2 regions of the Streptomyces sp. NPDC127092 genome follow, and region 2 is predicted to be linked to the other one. Evidence: riboswitches for the same ligand, from Rfam matches in the RefSeq annotation. Region 2 holds a riboswitch; the other holds the start of a gene.
The links. Region 2 has a riboswitch for S-adenosylmethionine ahead of thrC (threonine synthase). Riboswitches for the same ligand answer to the same signal wherever they lie in the genome.
Positions count from the first base shown of each region.

Region 1: linked by a shared signal. The riboswitch ahead of ACFWJO_RS14505 (aminotransferase class V-fold PLP-dependent enzyme) and the one ahead of thrC (threonine synthase) in region 2 are both predicted to bind S-adenosylmethionine.

Region 1 covers NZ_JBHXFE010000014.1:123,332-128,620, reverse strand. The annotation lists gene ACFWJO_RS14515 (cytochrome bc complex cytochrome b subunit) at 1-1,626, shown strand; gene ACFWJO_RS14520 (Rieske 2Fe-2S domain-containing protein) at 1-4, shown strand, start outside; gene trpD (anthranilate phosphoribosyltransferase) at 1,762-2,826, shown strand; SAM riboswitch class IV at 2,914-3,030, shown strand; gene ACFWJO_RS14505 (aminotransferase class V-fold PLP-dependent enzyme) at 3,212-4,609, shown strand; gene ACFWJO_RS14500 (Lrp/AsnC family transcriptional regulator) at 4,704-4,985, opposite strand; gene ACFWJO_RS14495 (rhomboid family intramembrane serine protease) at 4,982-5,289, opposite strand, start outside.
Region 2 covers NZ_JBHXFE010000006.1:134,885-140,173, reverse strand. The annotation lists gene ACFWJO_RS07490 (cold-shock protein) at 216-419, opposite strand; gene ACFWJO_RS07485 (MoaD/ThiS family protein) at 819-1,097, opposite strand; gene thrC (threonine synthase) at 1,121-2,443, opposite strand; SAM riboswitch class I at 2,437-2,582, opposite strand; gene ACFWJO_RS07475 (glucosyl-3-phosphoglycerate synthase) at 2,704-3,648, shown strand; gene ACFWJO_RS07470 (hypothetical protein) at 3,687-4,067, shown strand; gene ACFWJO_RS07465 (FlgD immunoglobulin-like domain containing protein) at 4,140-5,289, opposite strand, start outside.

The DNA of each region.
Region 1 (5,289 bases), on a different contig from region 2:
ATGAGCACTGTGACCAACACGCAGAAGAAGGCGCCCGCCGGAGAGCGGATCGCCGACTGGGCCGACGGCCGCCTGGGGATCTACACGCTGGCCAAGGCCAACATGCGGAAGATCTTCCCGGACCACTGGTCCTTCATGCTGGGCGAGGTCTGCCTCTACAGCTTCCTCATCATCATCCTGACGGGCGTCTACCTGACGATGTTCTTCCACCCGTCGATGAACGAGGTGGAGTACGTCGGACCGTACGTCCCGCTCCAGGGACAGCTGATGTCCGAGGCGTTCAACTCGACCATGCACATCTCGTTCGAGGTGCGCGGTGGTCTGCTCATCCGGCAGATCCACCACTGGGCGGCGCTGATCTTCCTCGCCGGCATGTTCGTGCACATGATGCGCGTCTTCTTCACCGGCGCGTTCCGCAAGCCGCGTGAGATCAACTGGCTGTTCGGCTTCCTGCTGTTCTTCCTGGGCATGTTCACCGGCTTCACCGGTTACTCGCTCCCGGACGACCTGCTCTCCGGCACCGGTGTCCGCTTCATGCAGGGCGCGATCCTGTCCGTGCCGATCGTCGGCACGTACCTGTCGATGTTCCTGTTCGGCGGCGAGTTCCCCGGCGGCGACTTCGTCGCCCGGTTCTACTCGGCGCACGTGCTGCTGCTCCCGGGCATCATGCTCGGCCTGGTGGTCGCGCACCTCATCCTGGTGTTCGTCCACAAGCACACGCACTTCGAGGGCCCCGGCCGCACCAACAAGAACGTCGTCGGCATGCCGCTGCTGCCGGTGTACATGGCCAAGGCCGGAGGCTTCTTCTTCCTGGTCTTCGGTGTCATCGCGGTCATCGCGGCGATCGCCTCGATCAACCCGATCTGGGCCCTCGGCCCGTACCGCCCGGACCAGGTGTCCACCGGCGCCCAGCCCGACTGGTACATGGGCTTCGCCGAGGGTCTGATCCGTGTCATGCCGGGCTGGGAGATCAACCTCTGGGGCCACACGCTGGTCCTGGGCGTCTTCATCCCGCTGGTGATCTTCCCGGTGGTGCTGGCCGCCATCGCGGTGTACCCGTTCATCGAGTCCTGGATCACCGGCGACAAGCGCGAGCACCACATCGCGCAGCGCCCGCGCAACGCTCCGACGCGCACCGCCTTCGGTGTCGCCTGGATCACCGCGTACATGATCATGCTCGTCGGTGGTGGCAACGACCTCTGGGCCACGCACTTCCACCTGTCGATCAACTCGATCACCTGGTTCGTCCGGATCTTCTTCTTCGTCGGCCCGGTCATCGCGTTCATCGTCACCAAGCGGATCTGCCTCGGCCTCCAGCGCCGGGACAAGGACAAGGTGCTGCACGGTCGCGAGTCCGGCATCATCAAGCGCCTGCCGCACGGTGAGTTCGTCGAGGTCCACCAGCCGCTCAGCCAGGGCGAGCGCTACAAGCTCACCGCCCACGAGCAGTACGAGCCGGCCGAGCTGCCGCCGGCCGTCGACGAGAACGGCGTGGAGCGCAAGATCGGCCGCATGGAGAAGCTCCGGGTCAAGCTCAACCGGGGTTACTACGGCGCGGACAACCAGATCGCCAAGCCGACGGTCGAGGAGTTCAGGGAGATCGAGAGCGGCCACGGCCACCACTGATCACCTGACCGCCTGACCTGGTAGTCGCCACGGCGAGAGCCCCGTCCATTCGATGGACGGGGCTCTTTGCCGTGCCCGGAGATCGATAGGGTGGGAGACGACCTCGCAGTCCCGTACGTACACACAGGAGCGACCATGAGCGCTGTGCACCCCGCTGGAGGCGACACCGCGGCGGGCCGCTCCTGGCCCGCCCTGCTGAACGGACTCCTCGAAGGCCGAGACCTGTCCGCCGACGACACCGCCTGGGCGATGGACCTGATCATGCGCGGCGAGGCGACCGACGCGCAGATCGCCGGGTTCATGGTGGCCCTGCGGGCCAAGGGCGAGACGGTGGCGGAGATCTCCGGTCTCGTACGGACCATGTACGAGCACGCCAACGTCATCGAGGTGCCCGGGCCGGCCGTCGACATCGTCGGCACCGGCGGCGACGGGGCGAAGACGGTGAACATCTCCACGATGTCGTCGATCGTGGTCGCCGGCACCGGCGTCAGGGTCGTCAAGCACGGCAACCGCGCCGCCTCCTCCGCCTCCGGCTCCTCCGACGTCCTGGAGAAGCTCGGCATCAACCTGAACCTCACCCCGAAGCGGGTCGCCGAGGTCGCCGAGGAGGCGGGCATCACCATCTGCTTCGCGGTGAAGTTCCACCCCTCGCTGCGGTACGTCGCCGCCGCCCGCGGCCAGCTCGGCATCCGCACCACCTTCAACGTGCTCGGCCCGCTCACCAACCCGGCCAAGGTGCGCGCCCAGGCCGTGGGCGTCGCCGACCCGCGCATGGCGCCGATCGTGGCCGGCGTGCTCGCCGACCGCGGCAACTCCGCCCTGGTCTTCCGCGGCGACGACGGCCTGGACGAGCTGACCACCACCGGCACCTCCCGGGTGTGGGTGGTCAGGGACGGCGCCGTCCGCGAGGAGCGCTTCGACCCGCGGGACGTCGGCATCGAGCCGGTGACCCTGGACGCCCTGCGCGGCGGCGACCCCTCGTACAACGCCGACGTCGCCCGGCGGCTGCTCGCCGGCGAGACCGGCCCGGTACGGGACGCGGTGCTGCTCAACTCGGCCGCCGCGCTGGTCGCCCTGGAGCCGGGCGAGGGCACCCTCGCGGAGCAGCTGCGGGCCGGCATGGACCGGGCCGCCGAGTCGGTCGACTCGGGCTCCGCCCGCCGCACCCTGGAGCGGTGGATCGCGGCCAGCAACGCCTGAGCGCGTGTGAACGGCGGATTGCGACCCCGTCCCGGATGCCGGGACGGGGTTGCGTCGTCGTGATCGTCTGGCATAGGTTCTGGAACAGGTCATGAGTGACAGCGACAAAGCCCCGGCTGGCTGTCCGGCAACCCTCCGTCCGTGGCGGGGTGCCCCGGGTGAAGACCAGGCCGTACGAGCAGAAGCCTGCGGCAAGCGCGGACCCCTGCGCACACCCTGGGGTCCTTGGTCCTCTAGGGAGCGGTGTCTCGTGAGCAAGCGAATGCGCTAGGGCCTCCGGCCCCTTTCTCCACCTCAACACCCGTACGCGGCACCCCTTTCCGCGCTGCCGCCGCACGGGCCCCTCACGCCCTTTCGCGCCCCTTTTATGCCGGGAGACACCGTCATGTCCGCACGCCCGAACGCCTCCGCCACCGCTTCCGCCGCCGCTCCGGCCGACTCCGACCCCTGCTGCGACGCCCCGCTGCCGGTCCTCGGCCGTGACGTCACCGTCCCGCTCGTCACCGGCGGCGAGGTCACCTACGCGGCGCTCGACTACGCCGCCAGCGCCCCGGCCCTCCAGCGCGTGTGGGACGACGTGGCCGCCTACGCCCCGTACTACGGCAGCGTCCACCGCGGCGCCGGGTACCTCTCCCAGCTCTCCACCGACCTCTTCGAGAACAGCCGCGCCACGGTCGCCGAGTTCCTCGACTGCCGCCCCGGCGACCAGGTCGTCTTCACCCGCTCCACCACCGACTCGCTCAACCTGCTCGCCCAGGTGATCCCCGCCGACTGCCAGGTCTTCGTCTTCGAGACCGAGCACCACGCCTCGCTGCTGCCCTGGCGCGACGCCCGGGTCACCTACCTCAACGCGCCGCGCACCCCGGAGCAGGCCGTCGCCACCCTCGAGCGGGCCCTCGCCGACCGGGATCCCTACGGGCCCGCCCTGGTCTGCGTGACCGGCGCCTCCAACGTCACCGGCGAGCTGTGGCCGGTGCGCGAACTCGCCGCCGCCGCGCACGCGCACGGCGCGCGGATCGTCCTGGACGCCGCCCAGCTGGCGCCCCACCACCCCGTCTCCGTACGGGAGTTGGACGTCGACTGGGTCGCCTTCTCCGGGCACAAGCTGTACGCCCCGTTCGGCTCCGGCGTCCTCGCCGGGCGCGCCGACTGGCTGCGGGATTCCGAGCCCTACCTCGCGGGCGGCGGCGCCTCCCGCAAGGTGGCCCGCCGGGCCGACGGTGGTGTGGACGTGGAGTGGCACACCACCGCGGCCCGGCACGAAGCCGGTTCGCCGAACGTCATCGGCGTCTACTCCATCGCCTCCGCCTGCAAGGCCCTCACCGAGGCCGGCTTCGACTCCCTCGTCGCCCGCGAGCGGCACCTGATCGCCAAGGTCCGCGAGGGTCTTGCCGAGGTGCCGGAGGTGCGGGTGCTCTCGCTCTTCGGTGACGACGCCGACCGCGTCGGCGTCATCTCCTTCGTCGTGGAGGGCTGGAACAGCTCCCACTTCGCCGCCGCGCTGTCCGCCGAGTACGGCATCGGCGTCCGCGACGGCCTGTTCTGCGCCCACCCGCTGGTGCGCACGCTGCTCGGCAGCGACCCGCGGGACCCGGGCGAGTGCGGCGCCCCGGAGGCCGCCCCGGGCGAGAGGTCCCTCAACGCGATCCGGGTGAGCTTCGGCGCGGGCACGCCCGACGAGCACGTGGAGCGGTTCGTCGGCGCGGTGAAGGAGCTGGTGCGCGACGGCGCCCGGTGGAAGTACCGCACCGAGGACGGCCGCTGCGTCCCGGACCGCGGCTGAACCCGGCCCGTACCACGGCTGACGGGGTTCCCCCGTACGAGTGAAGCCGGCCTCCCGTGGGGAGAGGCCGGCTTCACCGCTGTGTCCGGGCGCCCTACGACTCCAGGCCGATGGCGAAGGCCGCGTCCAGCTCGTGCTGCGAGTAGGCGCGGAAGGCGACGTGCGTGTCGGTGGCCTCGACGCCGGGGATCTTGGAGATCTGGCCCGGGATGATGTCGGCCAGGTCGTCGTGGCGCCCGACCCGGACCATGGCGATCAGGTCGTAGGTGCCGGTGACCGAGAAGACCTCGCTGACGGAGTCGATCGCGGCGATCGCCTCGGCGATCTCGGGGATGCGGTCCACGCTGGTCTTGATGAGCACGATCGCGGTGATCACGGCTGGCTTTCTCCCTCGGTGGCCGCGGCTGGTGGTTTCACCTTATCCCCACGCCTGTAGCGCGCCCACGCGTAGACGAAGCCCAGCGCGAAGCCGATCACGTGCGCCAGGTACGCGACCCCCGGCCCGGCCCCGGCCGAGCGGGCCGCCAGCCACTGGAGCGCGAACCAGAACGCCAGCACGATCCAGGCCGGGAAGCGCAGCGGCAGGAAGAAGAGGAAGGGGAAGAGGCTGGTGACCCGGGAGCGCGGGAAGAGATAGAGGAAGGCGCCCAGCACGCCCGAGATCGCTCCCGAGGCCCCGA
Region 2 (5,289 bases):
AACGCCAATGATTAGCACTCGCCCTAGGAGAGTGCAAGCGACTCCCGCAGATCGAGAGCCCCGGACGCGACAGGCCCCGGACACGACAGGCCATCCGCGCGAGCCCCGGGCGGACCCGGCGGCCGGCACCCGCCGGGAAACGCGCGAGGGGCCCGCATCCCGGTCAGGATGCGGGCCCCTCGACGGAAGTGCGTCGGTGGCCGATCGCGCCGCGCTCAGACGGCGAGCTTGACCATGTCCGCCTGCGGACCCTTCTGGCCCTGCGAGATCTCGAACTCGACCCGCTGACCCTCTTCGAGGGTGCGGTACCCGTCCATCTGGATCGCGCTGTAGTGGACGAAAACATCCGCACCACCGTCGACCGCGATGAAGCCGTAGCCCTTCTCCGCGTTGAACCACTTGACGGTGCCCTGAGCCATGCCTAACTCCCCTATTACTGGCCCTTGCGCGGGACCGCACTTCGCGGACCCGGGTCAGACCCTGCGCCGGAACGCGTCGACCGCGGCTGAATGTATCTGCCCAACTGCCCTCTGCAACAGGTCAATCGGACGAGAATTCTGGGCAGCCCGGAAAGGGGAATTGGGGAGAATCCCCAGGATTACGGGGCAAGTCGGGCCCGGCAAAAAGCGCAGAAGGTACACAAGGCACGGGCACTTTGGCTGCTTCTTGTCGTGCGCGGACGCATTCTCATATGCGTCTGGCATGAGCAGCGGAGGGGACTTCCCCAACTCTACCGCGCTCAACCATGCAGAATTGCCCCTTCCGCTTTCTCTCGCGGAAGGGGCAATTCAGATATCTCAGGTACCCGCGGGTAGGGCTCAGCAGCCGCCGGCGACCGCCGGGATGATCGAGACGCCCGCGCCGTCCGGCGTCGCCGTCTCCAGGCCCTGCTCGAAGCGCACGTCGTCGTCGTTCACGTACACGTTGACGAAGCGGCGCAGCTTGCCCTGGTCGTCCAGGACGCGGGCGGCGATGCCGGTGTGGTTCTTCTCCAGGTCGGCGATGACCTCGGCGAGGGTCGCGCCCTCGGCGGGCACCTCGGCCTCGCCGCCCGTGTAGGTGCGGAGGATGGTGGGGATGCGGACGTTCACGGCCATGGCTGTCTTCGTACCTCTCGGATTCAGTGGGCCAGGCCCGCGTCGCGGAACGCGTCCAGGCTCGGGCGGATGGTGGCGGTCGCCTGCGAGCTGTCGGCCACGGCGTCCAGGGTCTTGAGGCCGTCACCGGTGTTGAGGACGACCGTGGTCAGCGTGGGGTCGAGCAGACCGTTCTCGACGAGCTTGCGCGTCACGCCGACGGTCACGCCGCCCGCCGTCTCGGCGAAGATGCCCTCGGTGCGGGCGAGGACCTTGATCGCGTCGACGACCTGCTCGTCGTTCACGTCCTCCACGGCGCCGCCCGTACGGCGGGCGATGTCGAGGACGTACGGGCCGTCGGCCGGGTTGCCGATGGCCAGCGACTTGGCGATGGTGTTCGGCTTCTGGGGGCGCACCACGTCGTGGCCGGCCTTGAAGGCGGCCGACACCGGGGAGCAGCCCTCGGCCTGGGCGCCGAAGATCTTGTACGGCTTGTCCTCGACCAGACCGAGCTTGATCAGCTCCTGCAGACCCTTGTCGATCTTGGTGAGCTGGGAGCCGGAGGCGATCGGGATGACCAGCTGGTCCGGGATGACCCAGCCGAGCTGCTCGCAGATCTCGTACGCGAGCGTCTTCGAGCCCTCGCCGTAGTACGGGCGGAGGTTGACGTTGACGAAGCCCCAGCCCTCGCCCAGCGGGTCGCCGATGAGCTCCGAGCAGAAGCGGTTCACGTCGTCGTAGTTGCCCTCGATGGCGACGAGGTCGCCGCCGTACACACCGGCCATGACGACCTTGCCCTGCTCCAGGTCGTGCGGGATGAACACGCAGGAGCGGAAGCCGGCCCGGGCGGCGGCGGCGCCGACGGCGCCGGCCAGGTTGCCGGTGGAGGAGCAGGAGAGGGTGGTGAAGCCGAAGGCGCGGGCGGCCTCGATGGCCTGGGCGACGACCCGGTCCTTGAAGGAGTGGGTCGGGTTGCCGGAGTCGTCCTTGACGAACAGCTTGCCGGGCTCGACGCCGATCTCGCGGGCGAGGTTGTCGGCCTGGACGAGCTTGGTCCAGCCCGGGTTCAGGTTGGGCTTCTCGGCGACGTCGGCCGGGACGGGCAGCAGCGGGGCGTAGCGCCAGATGTTGGCCGGGCCGGCCTCGATCTGCCTGCGCAGCGCCTCGGGGTCACCGGTCGGCAGGTCATAGGCGACTTCGAGCGGGCCGAAACACAGCTCGCAGGCGAAGATCGGGCCGAGCGCGAAGGTCTCGCCGCATTCGCGGCAGGAGAGGCCGGACGCGGGACCGAGGTCGACCTGGGTCGTCTGCGGGGAAGCGGGTGCGACGGTCTGTACAGCCATGGAGGCGAGGCCCTTTCTCCTCATCTTCCTCATGACGCATTTCGCCATGAGACGGATTTGGCACCTTCCCTAGTCGGGGACCTCGCTGGAGGACGAGTAGTGACCGACTGGAGGGTTGCCGGGGCTTCAACGGGCCGTTTCCCTCTGCCCCTCTGGATGAGCGGTATTCGATTGTGAGACGCGGGCGGCACCCCGACATGCATCGGGCATCCGCGTTGTTCAAGACTGTAACCGAAGCCCTGGACGGGCGAGACGGTCGTCCGATCCGCGAGATGGAGATCACGTTGCTGGAAGAAGTGGAGCGCTGGCTGGCCCGGCGGTCCTGGTCCGTGGCCGACCGTCCGCTGGAGCGGGTCCTCGCCGCGAAGCGCGGGACGAAGGTCAGCGTGGTGCTGCCCGCGCTGAACGAGGAGGCGACGGTCGGCGCGATCGTCTCCGTGATCCGCCGCGAGCTGATGACGGAGGCCGTGCCGCTGGTGGACGAGCTGCTGGTGATCGACTCGGGCTCCACGGACCGTACGGCGGAGGTGGCCGCGGCGGCCGGCGCGCGGGTGGTGGCGCGGGACGCGATCCTGCCGCGGATACCGGCGGTGCCGGGCAAGGGCGAGGTCCTCTGGCGGTCACTGCTGGTGACGAGCGGGGACGTCATCTGCTTCGTGGACGCGGACCTCAGGGACTTCTCGGCGGACTTCGTGACGGGCATCGTCGGCCCGCTGCTCACCGACCCGGACGTGGACTTCGTGAAGGCGATGTACGACCGCCCGCTGGGCGACGCACCGGGTCAGGGCGGGCGGGTGACGGAGCTGGTGGCCCGGCCGCTCCTCAATCTGCACTGGCCGCGCCTCGCCGGCTTCGTGCAGCCGCTGGGCGGCGAGTACGCGGCGCGGCGCTCCCTGCTGGAGCGGCTGCCGTTCCCGGTCGGTTACGGGGTGGAGCTGGGTCTGCTCGTGGACGCGCTGCACACGGTCGGCCTGGACGCGCTCGCACAGGTGGACGTGGGAGTGCGCAAGCACCGCCACCAGGACGGCCAGGCCCTGGGCCGGATGGCGGCGGCGATCTACCGGACGGCGCAGCTGCGGCTCTCGCGCGGCCATCTCGTACGGCCGCGGCTGACCCAGTTCGAGCGGGGCGAGGACGGCTTCGCACCGCGGACGTACCCGGTGGACACGGAGGAGCGCCCGCCGATGACGGAGATCGCGGAGTACGCGGAGCGCCGCCGCGTGGCGTAACACCCGATAATGCGCCTTTCTGCCTAAATTTCCGTTTCATGCGGTTCAAGACTGAAACGGGAATCCTGACGGCCGCCCTGGGTCTCGTGGCCGGGTCACTGTCCTTCGCCGGAGCCGGCCCGGCCGCCGCCGATGTCGTCGAGCCCTTCGGCAAGCGCGAAGCCGGCGTCCACCTTGGCGACACCAGGCCCGACCTGGGCAAGACCGGCCGGACGGCCCCGCAGAGCACGTACACCCCGTCCCCGGCGCACACGCCGTCCGCGCTTCCACGCCTCGGCCCGCCCGGCACCAACGGCGGCGCGATGGCGGAGACCGACGCCGGCACCGAGCGCCTGTGGCTGCTGGGCGCACTGGGCCTGGCACTCGCGGCGACGGGCGTGGTGGCCGTGGCGGCGACGCGGGGGCGCAGAGAGTACTGAGCAGGCGCGGGGAATGCGCGGAGGGCCTTTCCCGTGCGGGAAAGGCCCTCCGTCTCCCGGCAGGTGTTCCTGTCAGCCGGTGTAGTAGCCGGCCATGTCGGCGACGAGGTCGACGGACCCGCTCCGGTTGTAGAAGGTGATCTTCCCGTCCCTGACCGGGACGACGACCATGTTCGCCACCGTCTGCCCGGCGACGAAGTTGAGGTTGGACGCCGCGGTGCGGGTCGTGCCGTACGGGTACACCGACACGAAGCCGGTCGCGGTCGCGTTCGTCGCGGTGACGTTGAGGACCACGGCCTTGTACTGGTCACCGACCGTGAGGCTCACCGTCTGCCCCGCGCCGACCTTGGCCTGGTCCACCCCGACGCCCGCACCCGTGCGGGTGTCCATCACGCGCTTCGGCTTCGTTCCGGTGAAGACCGAGCCGGTGCCCTGCTTGAAGTAGCCGGCGACATCGGCGATGACGTCCACCGAACCGGCCCGGTTGTAGAAGGTGATCTTCCCGTCCCTGACCGGGACGACGACCATGTTGGGCACGGTCCGGCCGGCCGGGAAGTTGACGTTCGAGACGTTCGGCCGGGCGGTGCCGTACGGGTAGACCGACACGAAGCTCGGTGACGTCGCGTTCGTCGCCGTCACGTTGAGGGCCACCGCGGTGGCTCCCGGTTCGGTCACCGGGAGCGTCACCGTGCCGCCGCCCGGGATCTTCGCCTGCGGCACTCCGGTGCCGTCGCGGGTGTCCATCAGCCGGGCCGGCGTCACCGGCTGGTACGCCGAGGCCTCGGTGCCGGCGGTGTAGTAGCCGGCGACGTCGGCGATCAGGTCGACGGATCCGTTCTTGTTGTAGAAGTTCACGAAGCCGTTGACGACCGGCACGGTCACGAGGTTGGACACCGTCTGGCCGGCCGCGAAGTTGAGGCTGGAGGCGGATGTCCGGTAGGTGCTCGCCGGGTAGGCGGAGACGAAGCCGGCGGCCGTCGCGTTGGTCGCGGTGACGTTGAGGACCACCGCCGTCAGCCCGCTCCTCGGCACGCCGCCGGCCCCGGCCACCTCGAGGGAACGCGTCTCCCCCGGGCCGACCTTCCCCTTCCAGGTGCCGAGACCGTTACGGGTGTCCATGAGCCGGGCGGGAGTCAGTGGCGTGTACGTGCCCGGCAGCGTGCTGAGCCCGACGTCGAACGACTCGACGCTTCCGGTGGATCGCAGGGCGGCGCCCGTGCCG